2 regions of the Rothia sp. HMSC058E10 genome follow, and region 1 is predicted to be linked to the other one. Evidence: predicted binding sites of a transcription regulator. Region 1 holds the regulator's gene; the other holds the start of a gene.
What was found. The regulator LexA, encoded in region 1, represses DNA repair genes until DNA is damaged. The targets are predictions, from matches to a motif close to TCGAACANNTGTTCGA.
Positions count from the first base shown of each region.

Region 2: the regulator LexA is predicted to act here: its motif matches at 1,989-2,004, upstream of uvrA (excinuclease ABC subunit UvrA).

Region 1 covers NZ_KV797613.1:145,469-154,914, forward strand. Annotated here, with positions in the region: gene HMPREF2609_RS02790 (class I SAM-dependent methyltransferase) at 1-352, opposite strand, end outside; gene hflX (GTPase HflX) at 470-2,119, shown strand; gene HMPREF2609_RS02800 (ATP-dependent DNA helicase) at 2,138-4,153, shown strand; gene HMPREF2609_RS02805 (VOC family protein) at 4,316-4,684, opposite strand; gene lexA (transcriptional repressor LexA) at 4,787-5,455, opposite strand; gene HMPREF2609_RS02815 (LysM peptidoglycan-binding domain-containing protein) at 5,916-6,557, shown strand; gene HMPREF2609_RS02820 (imidazole glycerol phosphate synthase subunit HisH) at 6,851-7,513, shown strand; gene HMPREF2609_RS02825 (hypothetical protein) at 7,552-7,731, shown strand; gene HMPREF2609_RS02830 (HisA/HisF-related TIM barrel protein) at 7,736-8,488, shown strand; gene HMPREF2609_RS02835 (SseB family protein) at 8,676-9,386, shown strand.
Region 2 covers NZ_KV797619.1:13,470-22,915, reverse strand. Annotated here, with positions in the region: gene uvrA (excinuclease ABC subunit UvrA) at 1-1,967, opposite strand, end outside; gene HMPREF2609_RS03090 (MBL fold metallo-hydrolase) at 2,145-2,918, shown strand; gene HMPREF2609_RS03085 (formate--tetrahydrofolate ligase) at 3,532-5,244, opposite strand; gene HMPREF2609_RS03080 (zinc-dependent alcohol dehydrogenase family protein) at 5,472-6,518, opposite strand; gene HMPREF2609_RS03075 (MerR family transcriptional regulator) at 6,699-7,079, shown strand; gene HMPREF2609_RS03070 (CTP synthase) at 7,261-7,749, opposite strand; gene nrdF (class 1b ribonucleoside-diphosphate reductase subunit beta) at 7,979-8,956, opposite strand; gene nrdE (class 1b ribonucleoside-diphosphate reductase subunit alpha) at 9,083-9,446, opposite strand, start outside.

The DNA of each region.
Region 1 (9,446 bases):
TCTCATCGGGGGTGCTCACCGAGACGTTATGCAGCCCCAAAGCGCGGGCATTCTGTTCCGTGAGCGAAAGCGACCGGGAATTGACGTCAATCCCATAAACCTCAGATTGCGGAGCAAGCATAGCTAAAGATAACGCGATGGGTCCCCAGCCGCATCCAATATCGAGCATATATTTTCCGTGCGGCTCAGGTACCTGCGCGAAAAGAACCGCAGTTCCCTTGTCTATTCCCGAAGGACTAAAAATACCGTTCGCGGTCGTCACGGAAACCTGACGACCCGCCAACTCAACCTGAACCCTTCGAGGTTTGAACTCGGCTTCGGGAGACGAGGAAAAATAATGCTGTTCGCTCATGAATCCAGTGTACCCGGATGCGCTCCGCATCATCGCTGCTACGCTGATGCGCCCACAGCGAGAGATAACCGAAAACCGCGACAACTGTGGCATGCGACCGCTAAAATAGAGGAACATATGAAATTAACAGATACCTCTTTTTCCAGCGAAAAGTTGCCCAGTGATGAGCAGCTACGCCGAACCGTAGAACGAGTCCTGGGTCATGCAGACGCAGCGGCACAGACCACTATCTACCCCGAAAGCACCGGTAGCACCGCACAACGCCGCGTGCTCGATACCCGTGCCCGAGAAATTTCCGATAATCAGCGGGAACACTCAGAATTTGACGGCGAGCAGGAAGACCTCGCCGAACGCCGCGCATTACGCCGAGTCGCCGGACTCTCCACCGAACTCGATGATGTGACCGAAGTCGAATACCGTCAGCTGCGCCTAGAACGCGTGGTTCTCGCCGGGCTATGGACCGAAGGGACCGTCGAAGATGCTGAGAACTCCCTGCGAGAACTCGCTGCACTCGCCGAAACCGCAGGATCTGAAGTGCTGGACGGGCTAGTTCAGCGCCGCCTCAAACCAGACCCCGGAACTTTTCTTGGCTCAGGAAAAGCCCTCGAACTCAAAGACATTGTTGAGGCAACCGGTGCTGATACCGTGATCGTCGATTCTGAATTAGCACCCTCACAACGACGAGCCCTCGAAGATATCGTCAAAGTCAAAGTGATCGATCGTACCGCCCTGATTCTAGACATCTTTGCTCAACACGCGAAATCTCGTGAAGGCAAAGCACAGGTCGAACTTGCCCAACTCGAATACATGCTTCCGCGTCTGCGCGGCTGGGGCGCATCCCTGTCACGCCAGGCAGGCGGGCGTGCAGCATCCGGTGAAGGTATTGGTTCACGCGGACCTGGTGAAACCAAAATTGAGATGGATCGCCGCCGTCTACGTGCCCGCATGGCAAAACTCAAGCGCGAAATAGCCGCTATGGCGCCCGCACGTGAGACAAAACGCCTAAGCCGTAAACGCAACAGGGTACCCTCGGTTGCTATCGCGGGGTATACGAACGCAGGTAAGTCGTCGTTGCTGAATCGTCTGACCGATGCCGGTGTTCTGGTGGAGAACGCTCTCTTCGCAACCCTGGATCCGACCGTGCGCAAAGCACAGACTCCGGACGGCATCGGCTATACACTTTCGGACACTGTAGGATTCGTGCGCTCGCTACCCACCCAGCTCGTGGAAGCATTCCGTTCCACGCTCGAAGAGGTAGCCGATGCAGACGTGATTCTGCATGTGGTAGACGCATCTCACCCAGACCCTGAGGGGCAGATTCGCGCCGTACGTGAGGTTATCGCAGATTTAGATGCTCGCCGTATACCCGAGATTATTGTGCTCAATAAAGCGGATGCGGCTGATCCCTTTATCCTCGAACGCATGCGACAGCGCGAACCGAACCACGTCATCGTCTCGGCGCGCACAGGGGAGGGCATTGACGAACTCAAGCAGAAGATTGCGGATACAATTCCGCGGCCATCGCTTGAAGTTAAATTACTGATCCCCTACAACCACGGTGAAGTTATTTCCCGTCTTCATGCTTGGGACGCTGAGATTAAAAGTACTGCGTTTGTCTCAGATGGAACCTTTGTCACCGCTTTGGTGCGTGAGGATGTTGCCGCAGAACTCTCTGACTATGTGATCGACGGCGAGATCCTTGAAGTGCTTGAATTGGAGCTTCAAGACTCTGCCTCTGAACCCGAAAACGTCTGTGAACTCGCGTGATGAGAGCGTGAGCGCCCCATGACCGATAATATTACTGCGCCCACCGGAGCGGAGCTTGAAACTCTGCCCGGTGCAAAACCCGTGTTAGATTTGCTCGATCGTGCGATTGAAAAAACGGGCGGGCAAAAACGCTTCGGACAACGTAGAATGGCAGCCCATGTTGCGCAGGCTTTCGACCTTGAGCGGCATCTCCTCGTGCAGGCAGGCACCGGAACCGGTAAATCCCTCGGGTATTTGGTGCCAGCCCTGCACCATGCGGGTGCAAGTACAAAACCCATTGTTGTGGCGACCGCAACCCTGGCCCTCCAAGCGCAGATCGTAAAACGAGACCTTCCAAAACTTATGGAGGCACTCTCTTCTGAGCCCGAATCTGAAAATCAGGTCGCAATCCTCAAGGGCAGGAACAACTATCTATGCCTGCACAAACTCGACGGCGGATACCCCGAAGAGGAACCCGATACCCTCTTCGACATGCCTCAGCATAGTACGTCTCGCATCGGTGAAGAGGTGCTGCGGCTCAGGTCATGGGCGGAAAAAACCGAAACCGGTGACCGCGACGAACTTAAACCCGGTGTATCGGATCGTGCCTGGGCGCAGGTATCTGTGAGCGCCTCAGAGTGTTTGGGAAAACGCTGCCCCCTCGTTGAGGAGTGCTTTAGTGAGCGGGCGCGCCAAGAAGCATATGAAGCCGATCTCGTGATTACTAATCATGCGCTGCTTGCCATCAACGCTTTTGAAGGTTTAGGTGTACTTCCCGAACACGATATCGCTATTATTGACGAGGCGCATGAGCTTGCAGACCGCGTGACCGGTGCGGTGACGGATTCCCTTTCTGCTTCCTTAATTAGGCGTGCCGCTCGCGATATCCGCAAGAACTCCAAAGCAGACTCCAGCGCGCTTGAACAAGCCGCCGGTTCTTTAGAAACCGCATGTGAAGGTGTTTCTGAGGGCTTGATAGAAAGGCTCGAAGGGCGACTTCTGAACGCACTCGCGGCTGTAGCCGATGCCGCACGGGCGGCGCTTTCCGACTCTAAGAGCGACAATAAAGAGGCGGATGCCGGGCTTCAGATGGCTCGTTCACGTGTCTCTGAGGTACACGATGCCGCAACGCGTATGCTGGAGTCTGCCGAACATCGCGAAGTGCTGTGGTTATCACGCCAGGGTGGTTGGGAAAACGGACGATATACCGCAGCTTCCGATCAGGATCCCGCCACACTCCACGTTGCTCCTTTGAACATTGGAAGCCGTTTGCGTGAGGGGCTTTTTGAGGACCGTACCGTTATTCTTACGAGTGCAACCCTTACCGTGGGTGAATCCTTCGATGCGGTAGCAGGTGCCCTAGGGTTAGCGGGGCCGCAGGCTCCGCGCTGGGAAGGTCTTGATGTGGGCTCTCCTTTTGATTATCCACGGCAGGGAATTCTGTACGTGGCTTCCGACTTGCCCAAACCGAGCTTTGGCGTGAATCCTCAGCAGCTCGAACGATTACGCGAATTATGTGAAGCTTCTGGTGGTGGGGCTCTGGGGTTATTCTCGTCGAAGCGAGGTGCCGAGCAGGCGGCTGAATATGTACGTCAGCACACGGATTTGAATATTCTCTTGCAGGGAGAGTCCTCATTGCGGGCTCTTGTCGAGGAGTTTACTGAAGATATAAATGCTTGTCTTTTCGGCACCATGAGCCTTTGGCAGGGAGTGGATGTTCCCGGAGACTCCTGTCGTCTGGTACTGATGGACCGTATACCGTTCCCGCGCCCAGACGATCCTCTCGCTCAAGCGCGTACCCGTGCCGTGGTAGAAAAAGGCGGGAATGGGTTTATGGCTGTTTCGGCATATCATGCGGCAATCCGCATGTCTCAGGGAGCAGGGCGATTGATACGTTCCGTCCACGATCGCGGGGTAGTTGCGATCCTTGACTCTAGGCTGGCGACTCAGCGATACGGTGGGTACCTGATGCGGGCGATGCCTAACCTTTGGACCACCCAGGATAAGAATGTTGTTTTGGGTGCTTTAGAACGGCTCTATCAGAGTATTGACTAAAAGCAATAAGATACGCGGGTTTAATACACGTTGTATTCCGGTACTGGTACCGAGACATAAACGTAGCGAAGCGTCCATAGATGTAATGTGGGAAAGGGAGGGTACCGTTCGACGGCACCCTCTCTGATGTATTGTGCGTTTATGGCTGCCTATAGTAATTAGTTAGTCTATCGGGGCAACTCGGATACGGTTCCCATCTAGATCACTTGCTACGAAAGTCATCCCAAATACATCACGATGGGGCTCTTCCAATATGACAACCCCTTGTTCCACCCAGGCTTGGTACTGCGTGAGGATTTCTGCATCGGAGCCCTTGAGATTTATACATACCTCAGACGTACGTGTTGAAGTTTCATGAAGAGTATTGCTTGCTCCGGTCCACAACGCTAGCGAGACTCCCGGCGCTAAATCCATGGTGACATAGCGTGGCGAGGTAAAACTGACCTCAAGATTTAGAATGCTCGTATAGAAGGACACTGAGGCCTCGATATCCGATACATAGACAATAAAAACGATCTCACGGTCAATCATTGTGCTGTTGTTCCTTCTGGACATGAGACGGTTGAATACGCAGGAACGGAACCTCTAGCGCGTGTCTTTTGAGAAAAACGCGCGCAGTTCAGAAGGTCCCTGTTAGATGCTTCGCAGAACAGAAACTACTTTACCCATCACCGTGGCGCGGTCGCCGAGTATGGGCTCATATTGGGAATTTCGGGGGAGCAGCCAAGTATGACCATCTACTTGGCGGAATACTTTGACGGTCGCTTCGTCGTCAAGAAGAGCCGCAACAATATCTCCATTATCGGCGGTGTGTTGTTCACGTACAACAACCCAGTCACCGTCGCATATGGCGGCGTCAATCATCGAATCCCCTTTGACGCGAAGCATGAAAAGCTTCCCACTGCCCACGAGCTGGCGGGGGAGAGAGAGAACATCCTCAACGGATTGCTCAGCCGTAATAGGACCACCAGCAGCAATGCGACCTACGAGGGGCACGGGAACCATATCCTCATCGCTCACCTCAAATGTAGGCAGCTCCGGAAAATGGGCTGAAGCGCCCTCAGACTCTATATCGTCAAGAATCTCGATGGCACGCGGTAGTTTTGGATCGCGGCGAATATACCCCATCTTCTCAAGACGACCGAGCTGATGAGTCACCGAAGAAAGCGAAGCCAATCCAACGATATCGCCAATCTGACGCATCGAAGGGGGGTACCCTTTCTGCTCGATTTCTGTACGAATCGCATCCAAAATTTTCTGCTGACGCGGAGTCAGCGGAGGGCGCTGAGCTTCGGGTGTCATGCGGAGCCTTCTTTCTAACTATTTACGCACGCCATGGTTCCTAGAGTATTGACTGGATCCAGGTAAGCATAACGATGAACCGTCTCGATTCTCAGTCTAAAACATCAGAGAGAAAACTTCAAACAAATATTCTATGCAAGCCGAATCTGATCGAAGAAATATTTAGTAACTTTCTACTAGACTATCGAAACTAGATTCGATATAGTTGGTGTCTACGGAAGACATATTCGATAAAAGTTGAAGTCTTTCGGTGAGATGTTCTAGTTCAAGCTCTTGCTATGCAGGGGTTATCGGTCTTCGAAGTACTTCAGTATTTCTAGAGCATCTTGAGAGAATCCGAAAGCAAAATATGTGCTTTCTGCAGGAATATGAACTCATACCAACCGCATTATGAGCATTGAGAATGGTGTGTAACGGCGAGGATATGAACTTGTCACACACCAGAGGAAAGGAAAATACTATGGCAACGGCTGCTTCTTCCTCCCGGATTCCGGCGGGGTTAACCGTCATTCACCCGGCTCGTGTTCGTCAGGGCTCTTATCGAGCACGTACACACTATGCTTCACCGAGCCGTTCCCGTGTGCCTCATCCTCATCCTCGACTGACTTTTCCTCAAGTACAAGCTGTATACGAGACTTCATTCTCAGCTGCACCACAGAAAGTGAACGTCACATCTTCCTCTCAGACTCAGCAGAGCGTAACCGGTAAAACATCAAGCGGACAGCGGCGGGTTCCAGAAAAAATTAAAGGTGTGTCGGTGGTTAATAAGCGCAATCCCTCATTTTTCACACGTGCTATACATCGCTCTAGGGCTCTGAAAAATTGGGTTTTTGGCATTCCGCTGATAACGCTGGCGGCCCTTGTCGTTCTTGGGGCGCTCATTCTTATATCGCCGCATACAGCAAACGCTGGAAATAATTCTCAAGGCGCAGGAACCCGGTACGTGACCGTTCAATCTGGAGATACGCTCTGGGATATTGCACAAGAGGTAGACCCGAAGACTGATCCACGCGACACCATGGTGCAGATCAGTAAACTTAATGATCTGCAGGGTTCAACTGTCAAAGTCGGGCAGCGTCTAGAAGTCCCAAATGTGCGATAGCAGTCATAGTTGCTATCTAGAAAACGTGACTGGATGTGCGCTTATCATAACTATTCTGCATTCTTTGTTCTCATGACTAATTTGAGACTGGTGGCTTTGAAGGGATCTGTATCGCGTAGGGCCCTTTTATGGACATATGGTGCTCAATACAGGCGACGTAACATGCGGTATGCGATGATAGCGTGAGATTAGGGGCAGAAACCTTGGAGTTTGTACCCTAGAGATACATGACATTTGTATGCTCGCCCGGTTGTTCGTCTGGAATCCGGTGGGAGCGGAACTAAGGAGTCTCTATGCCCACACGTCCCACAGTAGCTATACTTGGCGAATTTGGCACATATAGCGAGCTCCAGCAAGCGTGCGAGCGCGTCGGTGCCCAAGCGTTCGTTACCACAGATCTCGATTCTCTACGAGACGCTGATGGTATGGTGATTGCTGGTCATAAGAAATCTCTCGAAACATACGAGGCTGTGCGGAAACTCCATGGTGATCGGGTGCTTGGGAGGCGCGTTGCAGGCGGCCGTCCTGTCCTTGTTGCGGGGGCTGGTTTCGGGATGCTGTTTGAAGTTATCCGAACCGTGAACCCAGAGCTTGGAGACCTTGATATTTCTGCATTGGGAGAGTGGCCGGGTGCTGCACAAGATCTGGCCACCGCTGGGGCTCCTCCAGGACACTATAGGGTTGAGGCTGCTGCGTCCAGTAAATTTTTACAGGATCTTCCTGAACCCTTGAATTTCAAGGCAGAGGATGGCGTGTTTACCTGGGATTTTGACCAGAGTATAGACTATATGGAGCCGCCTGCTGTCAGTTGGACTGATGCAGATCCGCGTTATATTGCAGCTGTCGAGAATGGTCCTCTCACAGCAATTCAATTTTGTCCGGTAGCTTCGGGTGCTGCAGGTGAAGAATTTCTTCGCCGCTGGGTTGCGCATCTTCCCGTCATGAACCGTTTGTAGCATCATAAATTTTACGAAAAACTGCGAAGGAGCATCATATGTCACCTCTATACTCCGGACTTATTCTCATGACTGTTGGGGCATTCTTTGCCGGTGGGGGTATATCTTTCCGTAAACAGGGCATATCTCTTGGCGCGCAGATTGTGCTGTGGATTATTGCTTTAGCCCTCTTTGGGTACGGGGCATATGTAACTTTCGTATACGGGTCACAGGGATAAGAACATGGGTACTCTAGAACTTCTTCCTGCAGTCGATATTGCTCAGGGATGTGCAGTGCGTCCCGTAGGCGGTCGCCTCTCCCAACAGAGTGAGGGTACAGATCCGGTGGAAGCGGCTCTATCGTGGTGTCGTGCGGGGGCACGATGGATTCACCTTGTTGATCTGGATATGGCGTTTGGTCGTGGTAACAACACCCGCATCCTTCGAGAGGTTATTGATCGAGTTCGTGCGACAGCTCAGAATCCTATCAAAATACAGGTCAGTGGCGGTGTTAAAGATGAACGTTCTTTGGAATTCGCCTTGAGTCTTGAACCCGATCGCATCAATGTGACGTCAGCGGCGCTGCAGCATCCGGCATGGTTAGAGAAAACACTAGGGCACTATGGTGAGCGGATAGCTCTGGGTTTGGACGCTCGCAATGGAACCGTTGTAGCACGTGGGACCGAATGGTGTGGCGATTCCGTGCATAACACAGTGCGATGGCTGCAAACTGCGGGAGCATGCCGATATATTGTGACAGATGTAAGCCGAGATGGTACTCTCTCAGGACCTGGGCTACAGCTGCTTCGTGAAGTTCTCAGCCTCACTGAGCATCCCGTGGTAGCTTCGGGAGGTGTTGCTTCACTGGAAGATATTCGCACTCTTCGTGCGCTGACGAATCAGGGCTTGGAAGGTCTTGTCCTAGGGAAGGCACTGTACGTCGGCAATTTTACTTTTGAGGAGGCTCTTAAGGCGGCTAATGATGATGCCTCATAACCCACAAGAACAACGGAATCTGTCTGAACCCCAAAAGCGTGCAGCTACACAGCGCGCGTTGCCGGAGCATATTGTGGCTCAATTGCGCAGCGCTGGGAGGCAAACTGATACTGGCGGACAGCCCTGGAAAGGGAGGAACCTAGGAGAGGGAACGTCACAAACTCATCAATACTATGGAGACGATGGCTTGACGAACCCAGATTTAGCCCGGGTTCTGACCTCTTTCGAAGCTGATGAAGTTGATGAGGCAGCAGTTGTTGAAGCGTTGAGTGAAGTGCGAATATTTGCTCCGATTGTTGCTCAGCTTTCACAAGCTCATATAACCCATGATGGTCTGGTATCTGATAAAGAAGCTGACATGGCATTAGTCAGCCTGCAGGCTCCCGACGGTCGAAAAGCTCTTCCTGTTTTTACGAGTGTTGATGCTTTGACGCAGTGGCACCCACAGGCTCGCCCGGTTGCAGCCTCTATGCGTAAAACGGCATTGAGTGCTGTGGAAGATGATAACCAACTCATCGTTGTGAATCCTGGTCAGAACCTCACCTTTGTGGTACGTCGCCCCGCTGTTTGGTCTTTGGCGCAGGGGAAACCGTGGATCCCTTCGTATCTCAACGACGAGGTACTAAATGAACTAAAGCGCCTTATCTCTACACAACCCGCTCTGGTAGATATTCAGTGTGATACTGGTGATGGCGTACAGGCACGCACAGGCACGGGAAAGATCCTAAGGGGCGGAGGTGCCGGTCCTGAACTTGCGATTAAACTTGCTGTTCTTCCCGGACTCACCCGCGAACAGCTCAATATGGTAATTCAGGATTTTCAGCGGAGTCTGGCGAGCAGCGACCTTATGTCACAGGCGGTTGATTCTGTGCAAATTAAGCTTCTTTCTGCTTCATAGATTTGTGTAGTCTCAGTTGATGATGTCTTGGTGAACTTTAGAGAGTGTGAGATTCTAGAA
Region 2 (9,446 bases), on a different contig from region 1:
ACACCTAGGGGGAAGGTAACATCAACATTTTTGAGGTTGTTCTCGCGAGCTCCATAGACCTTTAACACACGTTTACGGTCATGTGGGCGGCGTTTCTTTGGAACTTCAATAGAGCGCCGACCCGCCATATAATCACCGGTTATCGACTTTTTATTGGACAAAAGTTCCTTGTAAGTGCCCGAATGGACGATTTCACCGCCGTGTTCGCCCGCACCTGGTCCGACATCAACAATCCAGTCGGCTTCCCGCATCGTGTCTTCGTCATGTTCCACTACAATGAGGGTATTTCCCATATCGCGTAGCTTTGTCAGGGTATCGATTAGACGTCGGTTATCGCGCTGGTGCAAACCTATAGAGGGCTCATCCAACACATAAAGCACGCCAACGAGCCCGGAGCCAATCTGGGTTGCCAGTCGGATGCGCTGGGCCTCCCCGCCCGAAAGCGTGCCAGCGGAACGTGATAACGTCAGGTAATCGAGCCCTACGTCCAAGAGGAATTGCAAGCGTGCATCAAGCTCTTTAAGTACCTGATCGGCGATCTTAGCCTCACGAGGGGTCAGCTCCAGGGCGCGCATAAAATCTAAGGCGGTACGAAGTGGCATAGCGGTTACATCCGCAATGGATTTACCCTCAATTTTGACGCTGAGAATAGTAGGGTTAAGCCGCGCACCATGACATACCGGGCATGCAACTTGACGCATATATTGTTCGTAGCGATCACGCGCAAAATCAGATTCAGTTTCTTGATGTTTACGCATAATATTGGCTTTAACACCCTCAAACCCGGAGGTATAGCGGCGTTCGCGCCCAAAACGGTTGCGGTACGAGACCTCAACTTTAAAATCTTTGCCCTCCAGAATTGCTTTGCGAACCTTGGCAGGGAGATCTTTCCACGGAGTGTTAAGGTCAAATCCGAGCTCTTCGCCGAGACCTGCAAGAAGACGCAGCCAATACTCGGTGGTAGATTTTCCCTGCAACCACGGAGCGATAGCGCCTTCACCCAGAGTCATATCTGGGTTGGGCACTAAAAGATCCTCATCAACTTCAAGCCTGGAACCAATACCATCGCAAGCCTGGCATGCGCCAAAGGGCGAGTTGAAGGAGAAGGCGCGCGGCTCAATAGTGTCCACCTGCAGGGGGTGATTGTTGGGGCAGGCAAGGTTTTCACTAAATGTTCGGGTGCGTTCGGGTGAATCTGCCTGTACATCTACGAATTCGATGAGCAAGCGGCCATCGGCTAGTCTGAGTGCGGTCTCCACGGAATCGGTCAGTCGCTGGTGAATACCCTCCTTAATCACGATACGATCTACCACAACGTCAATGGTGTGTTTGTATTGTTTCGCTAGTTTAGGAGGATCCGAGAGTTGAACTGTTTTTCCGTCCACCCGGGCACGCGAATAGCCCTGTGTCACCAAGTCTTTGAACAGATCAACAAACTCACCTTTGCGAGCTGATACCACGGGGGCAAGAACCTGCAAACGCGTACGTTCGGGGTATTCCAGCAGTGCATCGACAATCTGCTGCGGGGTTTGCTTGGTAATTTCTTCACCGCACACTGGGCAGTGCGCACGCCCTACACGAGCCCACAGCAGGCGCATATAATCGTAAATCTCGGTTATGGTGCCTACCGTCGACCGCGGGTTTTTTGAAGTAGATTTCTGGTCGATAGAGACCGCTGGCGATAGCCCCTCAATAAAATCAACATCAGGCTTATCTACCTGCCCAAGGAACATACGCGCGTAGGAAGATAGTGATTCAACGTACCTGCGCTGTCCCTCTGCGAAGATGGTGTCAAAAGCAAGTGAAGATTTACCAGATCCCGATAGCCCTGTAAAAACCACCATTGCGTCACGTGGAATCGTAAGATCAACGTTCTTGAGGTTGTTTTCGCGAGCACCCTGCACACGAATGCTGCTAAGGTCATTTGAACGCAAAGGGGCGGTTGCTGATCCAGCACGGGGAGGCATCGAAAATCCTTTCGTCTATCTTCGAATCTACATTCTACGCTCTTTCGGCGGGGATAGCATGCTTTATGATGCGGGTTTGACTCGTGGCGAACGTTTTTCCTGGTGACTTTCATTCCCGTTACCCCCTTATACCTGCCGCTAGAAACGGGATATACACCGCATCAGTACACTGGATATATGGCTACTTATCCCGAATCAACTCTTATCTTCGAAAATCCGGAATTTACAGTACGTGCCCTAAGCGTCTCAGACATGGATAACAGCGTCTACCTGATCACGATTCGCCATACTGGTGAGCAAATGCTGATCGATCCCGCTTATGATGCAGAAGCACTGTATACCTTCACGCTTGAGGCAATCATGCAGGACTGTCCAAACCTAGCCCTTACAGAAGAGAACGACCGCCGAGTGCGCATTCTCGAATCTGAAGAAGATTTCGAGCCTATCCCCCGCCGTGCTCTTGGCGTGACGGGTATTATGGTCACCCATGGGCACTGGGACCACATTCGTGCTCTGCGCGAGCTTGAATCTCTCACCGGTGCCATTACTTATGCAGGATCCGCGGACGCCGAGGCCATTCGTGCGCAAGAAAATTTCACGGTCGAAAACGAGTTAAACGGCGGCGAAGTTTTTGATTTTTACGATACAGAGCTGCAGGTGCGCACTATTTCCGTTCCCGGGCATACTCCCGGATCCATCGTATATTCTGTGCAGACCACATGGGAAGATGACTCCCCTGCTACCTTGCTTTTCACCGGCGATGCGCTCTTCCCCGGCGGCGTAGGCAAGACCGATTCTCCCGCGCAGTTTGGCGAACTTTTCTCAAACGTTCTTGAAAAGCTCTTTGGAAACTTTGATGATGAAGCGATTGTGCTTCCGGGTCACGGGCGTTCCACAACATTAGGCACCGAGCGTCCGCACCTTGAAGAATGGGGTTCACGGGGCTGGTAGCCCAGTACATCCTGTAGGCTTTCTAGCAGCACAAGTCTGGTTAAACAAAACGACCGCGCTACCATAGCGCGGTCGTTTTATGACACCCGGGGGGTATCTATCACTCACTCAAACACAAGCAACTCGAGGACAATTCATGAAACCTTCGATCACTTGATAACTCAAGTTTAGCCTACTTTTGGGTCGGTTTTCTACATGGTTTTCACTCTCCAAAAACCTTAGATAAGCTGAGCGCATATTTGTAACCATTCTGTTATTTTTACCCCGCATGAAAGCAGGGCATTTAAATACCAATCGAGATTTTATTGATTTTTATATGGCGTAAATCACTAAAACTTTTTTCTGGAAGTTCCGCGTCATACAGCCATTTTTCAAGGTATACCCCTAAATAACAGTATTGTTAAACCCGCGTAATCATGCGGGTTCTATACACCAATTGGTCTGTTTGAATGGTTTTTTCGCAACACACACGAAATCGGTAAAAACTACCCCTCGGTACAGCCCGCGAAGACACAGAAAAGGTGCCGTGCGCATCCCAACATAACGAGGATGCCCACGGCACCTTATCAAGCTTGCCTTCGTCTTTTATGGGCGAAATATGACCCAGAAACCACTACGAAAGACCGATCATCGTACCGTTTTCATCAAAGCCAATACGCTCTGCAGCAGGGCTCTTGCTCAGACCGGGCATGGTGCGCATCGTGCCGCAAATAGCGTAAACATAACCGGCACCTGCGGCAAGACGAACCTCGCGCACAGGCAAAGTCCAGCCGGTGGGTGCACCCTTGAGGGAAGCATCAGAAGAGATCGACAGGTGGGTCTTTGCAATCACCACAGGTAGATGCGAATACCCCAGATCGTCAAAATGCTTAAGCTGCTTTGCCGCTGCGGGAGCAATCGAGATACCGTCTGCCCCGTAAACCTTAGTAGCAACCTTCTCAAGCTTAGTTTCGAGAGAATCCTCAAGATCATAGGTGTACTCCAGGTTCGAAACGTCGTCGCAAGCCTCAGCAACCACATTTGCCAGGTCAATCGTACCCTTGCCACCCTCAGCAACACCATGATGGATAGCTACGCGAGCGCCAGCCTCTTCGGCAATACGGCGAATAGCTTCATGCTCAGAATCGAAATCGGTGGGGAACGCGTTAATAGCCACCACCGGCTGCACACCGAAGTTACGCACAATCTCAATGTGCTTCTTCAGGTTAGTAGCCCCTGCTTCAACGTCGGCAGGGTTCTCTTCAAGCATGCCTTCGGGCAGAGGCTTGCCCGGTACGATCTTGTACAGCCCAGAGTGGGATTTGAGGGAACGTACGGTGACAACCAGCACAGCGGCATCAGGCTTCAGCCCTGAGATTCGGCATTTAACGTTAAAGAAACGTTCAGCACCCATATCTGCACCGAAACCTGCCTCAGTAATCACGTAGTCGGAGTATTCCAAGCCAACGTAGTCAGCGACAACTGAGGAGTTACCGGTAGCGATGTTCCCGAAGGGTCCCGCGTGAATAAGTGCCGGAGTGTGTTCGAGAGTCTGAAGCAGGTTGGGGTTAATGGCATCCGCCAGAATAACAGCCATTGCGCCGTCAGCCTTCAAATCGGCGGCGGTGACTGCCTCACCATCGTAGTTCAGACCGATAACAATCTTCGCCAAACGTTTGCGCAGGTCCTCAAAGGAGGTTGCCAGCGAAAGAATCACCATGATTTCAGAGGCACTGGTAATATCAAACCCGGTCTGTCGGGGCACGCCGTCAATACGCTCGCCCAGACCGACTACGATGTTGCGCAGGGAGCGGTCGTTCATGTCGATAACGCGGCGCCACTCGATAGCACGGGGGTCGAGACGCAGGTCATTACCCTGGTGCAGGTGGTTATCGATCATGGCGGCCAGTAGGTTGTGGGCTGCGGTAACGGCGTGGAAATCACCGGTCAGATGCAGATTTAGCTTCTCCATGGGAACGATCTGCGAGTAACCGCCGCCAGCGGCACCGCCTTTAATACCGAAGGTTGGTCCCATGGCAGGCTGGCGAAGCGCCAGCGCAGCTTTACGTCCGGTCTGGGCGAATCCCTGTGCTAGCGAGACAGAGGTTGCGGTCTTACCTTCGCCGAGCGGTGTGGGAGTTACAGCGGTAACGACAATGTACTTGGAACCGCGCTTTTGGGCGGTTTCTGCGTTGGTGCTTTCGTCGAGCAGGACCTTGGCAACATATTTACCGTAGGGCTCCAAACGATCTTCGCTGATGCCGTTCTCGGCGGCTATTTCGGTGATGGGTTTAAGCTCAGCTGCGAGAGCAATTTCGAGGTCGGAAGGGAAAGGCTTGTTCGTCATCATTGTCCTTAACAAGTAGAAACCAACAGTTCCATATCCCATTCTATGCTCTAGCTCACGGATTGTCGCCTAAATTTATATGTGAGATATACGGCGAGGAAAATATGCCATCTTGCGGAAGGTCTCTTGACACAATGTTCCCAGGTCAAAGACGAAGCAACTCCCACGCTCATGATTCAGTTGTTCATGCTCGCAGGAGTTTCTTCGCTCGACAGTAAATATAGTTACTACATCGTCAGCAGCACCTTGGTCGCGGTACGCTGATCCATTGCCTCATAGCCCTTGGGAGCTTCGTCGATGGGCAATACTAGATCGAAGACCTTACCGGGTTCAATCTCACCCTTGTAAATCAGGTCAATCAGGGTCGGCAGGTACTTGCGCACGGGGGCGGGGCCGCCCTCCAGGTGAACCTGCTTGAAGAAGAGATTATCGGTGCCGATGGCGCTGTCGTGCGGCACACCCACGAAGCCGATGTAGCCGCCGTGGCGCACGCAACCGAGTGCCTGGTCGAAGGACTGCTGGTTACCAACAGCCTCCGCGACGCCGTGTGCGCCCACACCGTCGGTGAGCTCCAGAACCTTGGCGATGCCCTCTTCGCCGCGCTCTTCCACGATGTGGGTTGCGCCGAATGCCTTAGCGAGCGCCTGACGTTCAGGGTTGCGGGACATGATGATGATCTTCTCCGCGCCGAGCTGCTTAGCGCCGATGACTGCGCTCAGGCCGACTGCACCGTCACCAACAACCACGATGGTCTTGCCGGGGCCTGCCTTCGCTGCATCTGCTGCGTACCAGCCAGTGCCGAGCACGTCGGACGCCGCCATCAGGTGCGGGATCTGCTCTTCGGTGGGGGTTGCGGGGGTCTTGACGAGGGTGCCGTCTGCGAAGGGTATGCGGGCGTATTCTGCCTGGGTGCCGTTGGAGCGCATACCGATGAAGGCGTCGCCTGCTGCGCTTGCCTTGAGGCAGCGGGAGGGGTAGCCTGCGGTGCAGATTTCGCACTCGCCGCAGGAGATGCAGAAGGAGCCTACGACGAAGTCGCCGGGGGCTACGGTGGTGACCTCGGAGCCGATTTCTACGACCTCGCCGATGTATTCGTGGCCCATTGATCTGTGGTCGACGGGCTCTGCGTCTGCGCCGCGGTAGGGCCACAGGTCGGAGCCGCAGATGCAGGATGCTGCGAGCTTGATGATGGCGTCGGTGGGTTCGAGCAAGGTCGGCTTCTCAACTTCGTTGACGACGACCTTACCGGGGGCTTCCATGATTACTGAACGCATTAGCTGTACTCACTTTCATGTAAATTCTTTAGGTTTTAACCAGTCGTTGTATTAGAGTACGCCCTTCGAGTTACTCGAAAGCAAGCACCATGGAAGATAAAAGCTATGTTATTCCACATCTATTTTTGAGAATAAAACTTAGTATCTTATACCTTTGGGGTACCGTGAGATACTGGAATTATGAGTTACAGCGTCAAAGAAATCTCAGAAAAGCTTGACATAAGCCCGCATACGGTACGGTATTACAGCGACAAAGGCCTTATTCCCACTGTGCAACGAGATGAACATGGACGGCGTGTTTTCACCGAAGAATGCGTGGGGTGGTTTGAAACAATTCACTGCTTACGTGCATGCGGTATGAGCATTAACGATGTCAAAGCCTATGTAGACCTCTGCCGTCGTGGCGTGTCTACAGCATCGGAGCGTTTACACATTATCGAACATTACGCACACGTTGCCCGGCAGCAGCTACTTGATGCTCAGCGAAGGATTGATTTTGTACACCGAAAAATTGCGTACTACCAAGATTTAATGGCGCAAGAGAATAAGAAGCATGCATAACCTAGCGCTCAATTTATTAGTGAATATCGAATATAAATCGGGGTACCCCACACTATATAGGTGAGGTACCCCGATCATTATCCCTCTCAGAGAGTATGTGTGAAAGACCCGTCTACCCAAGCTATCTTTTGATACTCTCTAGCATTGGATCTCGCCACCTTACACAGGCTGGATCTTCTTTTTATTCATGAAGGGTTACCTGTGATGCAGGAAGCTGCTGTACCTTCAAAGACGATGCAGGAGCATTGGTGTAAACCCTTACCTTAACGGTGCGCCCTTCCATGGTGCACTTATCGGGCGCTCCAAGCACGGAGCCCTCAACAGTGGCCACGTGGAGAGTACCGTTACTTTCAGCAGCTTCGGCACGTACATCAAAACAAGTTGCGGTACCGGTCGGTACGCTAAAGGTAATCTCGTGATCACCCGTCACCTCATAATCCGACCAGTTAACAACATGTTCATGTTCCAAGGGGACGGAGTTCGAATCATGTACTGCCGGAGCTGAGATACCTGCATCCGAGCTAGTTGCCGGAGGAATGACCGGAACGAACGCCTGCACATATGCAGAAGCTGCGGGGGCGGACAGCATCGAAGCGCCCAACGCGAGAGAGACGGCGCCGACCCCGACCAGGGTGGCACGCCGAACGGCTGACAGCGTAGTCTTAAACATGAGCATCGCTCCTTTGCTCGACAATTGCTTGCACCTCCACCCTATAAGTTTTTAAATCTCAAGTGAAGAGTTACATAAAGATGACACACCCAAGATTTAAAAAATTTTTACGAGTCTCCTAGACTCCCCTGAATTTGACGCACAAAACCCGTATATTCCCTATGCTTTCAAGGAAATATACGGGTTTCTTAAAGTTATATCTTCCTGATCTCAGAATCAGTTTTTGAGACTAAAAATCCCAGTCCTCATCCTCAGTGTTCACGGCTTTACCGATCACATAAGATGAGCCAGATCCCGAGAAGAAGTCGTGGTTCTCGTCGGCATTGGGCGAAAGAGCCGATAAAATAGCAGGCGAAACATTGGTCACGCTCGCCGGGAACATCGCTTCATACCCCAGGTTCATGAGAGCCTTATTCGCGTTGTAGTGCAGGAACTTCTTGACGTCTTCACTCCAGCCCACACCGTCATAGAGTGAATGCGTGTAGGCTACCTCATTCTCATACAATTCGTACAGCAGGTTGAAGGTGTACTCCTTAAGTTCTGCCTGCCGTTCCGGGCTCTCTTTTGCTAAACCACGTTGGAATTTATAGCCAATGTAGTAGCCGTGAACAGCCTCGTCACGAATAATCAGACGAATCAGATCAGCGGTATTCGTCAGTTTAGCGTGCGCCGACCAGTACATGGGCAAGTAGAACCCTGAGTAGAACAGGAAGGACTCCAGCAGCGTAGAGGCGACCTTCTTCTTGAGCGGATCATCCCCCGTGTAGTATGCGAGAATAATCTTCGCTTTCTTCTGCAGGTGCTCATTTTCGGAGGCCCAACGGAAGGCATCATCAATCTCTTTAGTCGAACTCAGAGTCGAGAAAATCGAAGAATACGACTTAGCGTGCACCGACTCCATGAAGGCAATATTGGTGTATACGGCCTCTTCGTGGGCGGTGACTGCATCCGGCAAAAGAGACACGGCGCCAACGGTACCCTGAATAGTATCCAGCAGAGTCAGCCCCGTAAAAACACGCATGGTCAACTCTTTTTCTTCCGCCGTCAAGGTCTTCCATGAGGGAACATCATTGCTCAGCGGAACCTTTTCAGGCAACCAAAAGTTACCGGTCAAACGGTCCCATACCTCAAGGTCTTTATCATCTTCAAGACGGTTCCAGTTAATAGCCTCAATCGGGTGGTCGACGAGGTGCACTTTTTCACTCATGTGTATCTCCCAGATTGGATGTCACGCCCACACAGGCATGTAATGTTTTCTAAGTTACTAATCGAGTCTGTTTCGGGGTGCAAGAAGAACCTCCTGCACCCCGAAACCCGTAAGATGCTGATTCATTTACAGCATGCAGGATACGCAGCCCTCAACTTCGGTGCCTTCAAGAGCCATCTGACGCAGGCGAATGTAGTAAATAGTCTTGATACCCTTACGCCATGCGTAAATCTGGGCACGGTTAATATCACGGGTAGTCGCGGTATCGCGGAAGAAGAGAGTCAAGGACAGTCCCTGATCCACGTGCTGAGTTGCCACGGCATAGGTATCGATGATCTTCTCGTACCCAATTTCGTAGGAGTCTTGGAAGTATTCCAGGTTATCGTTCGTCATGAACGGTGCCGGGTAGTAGACACGCCCCAGCTTACCTTCCTTACGAATCTCAATCTTAGAAGCAATCGGGTGGATCGAAGAAGTCGAACCGTTGATG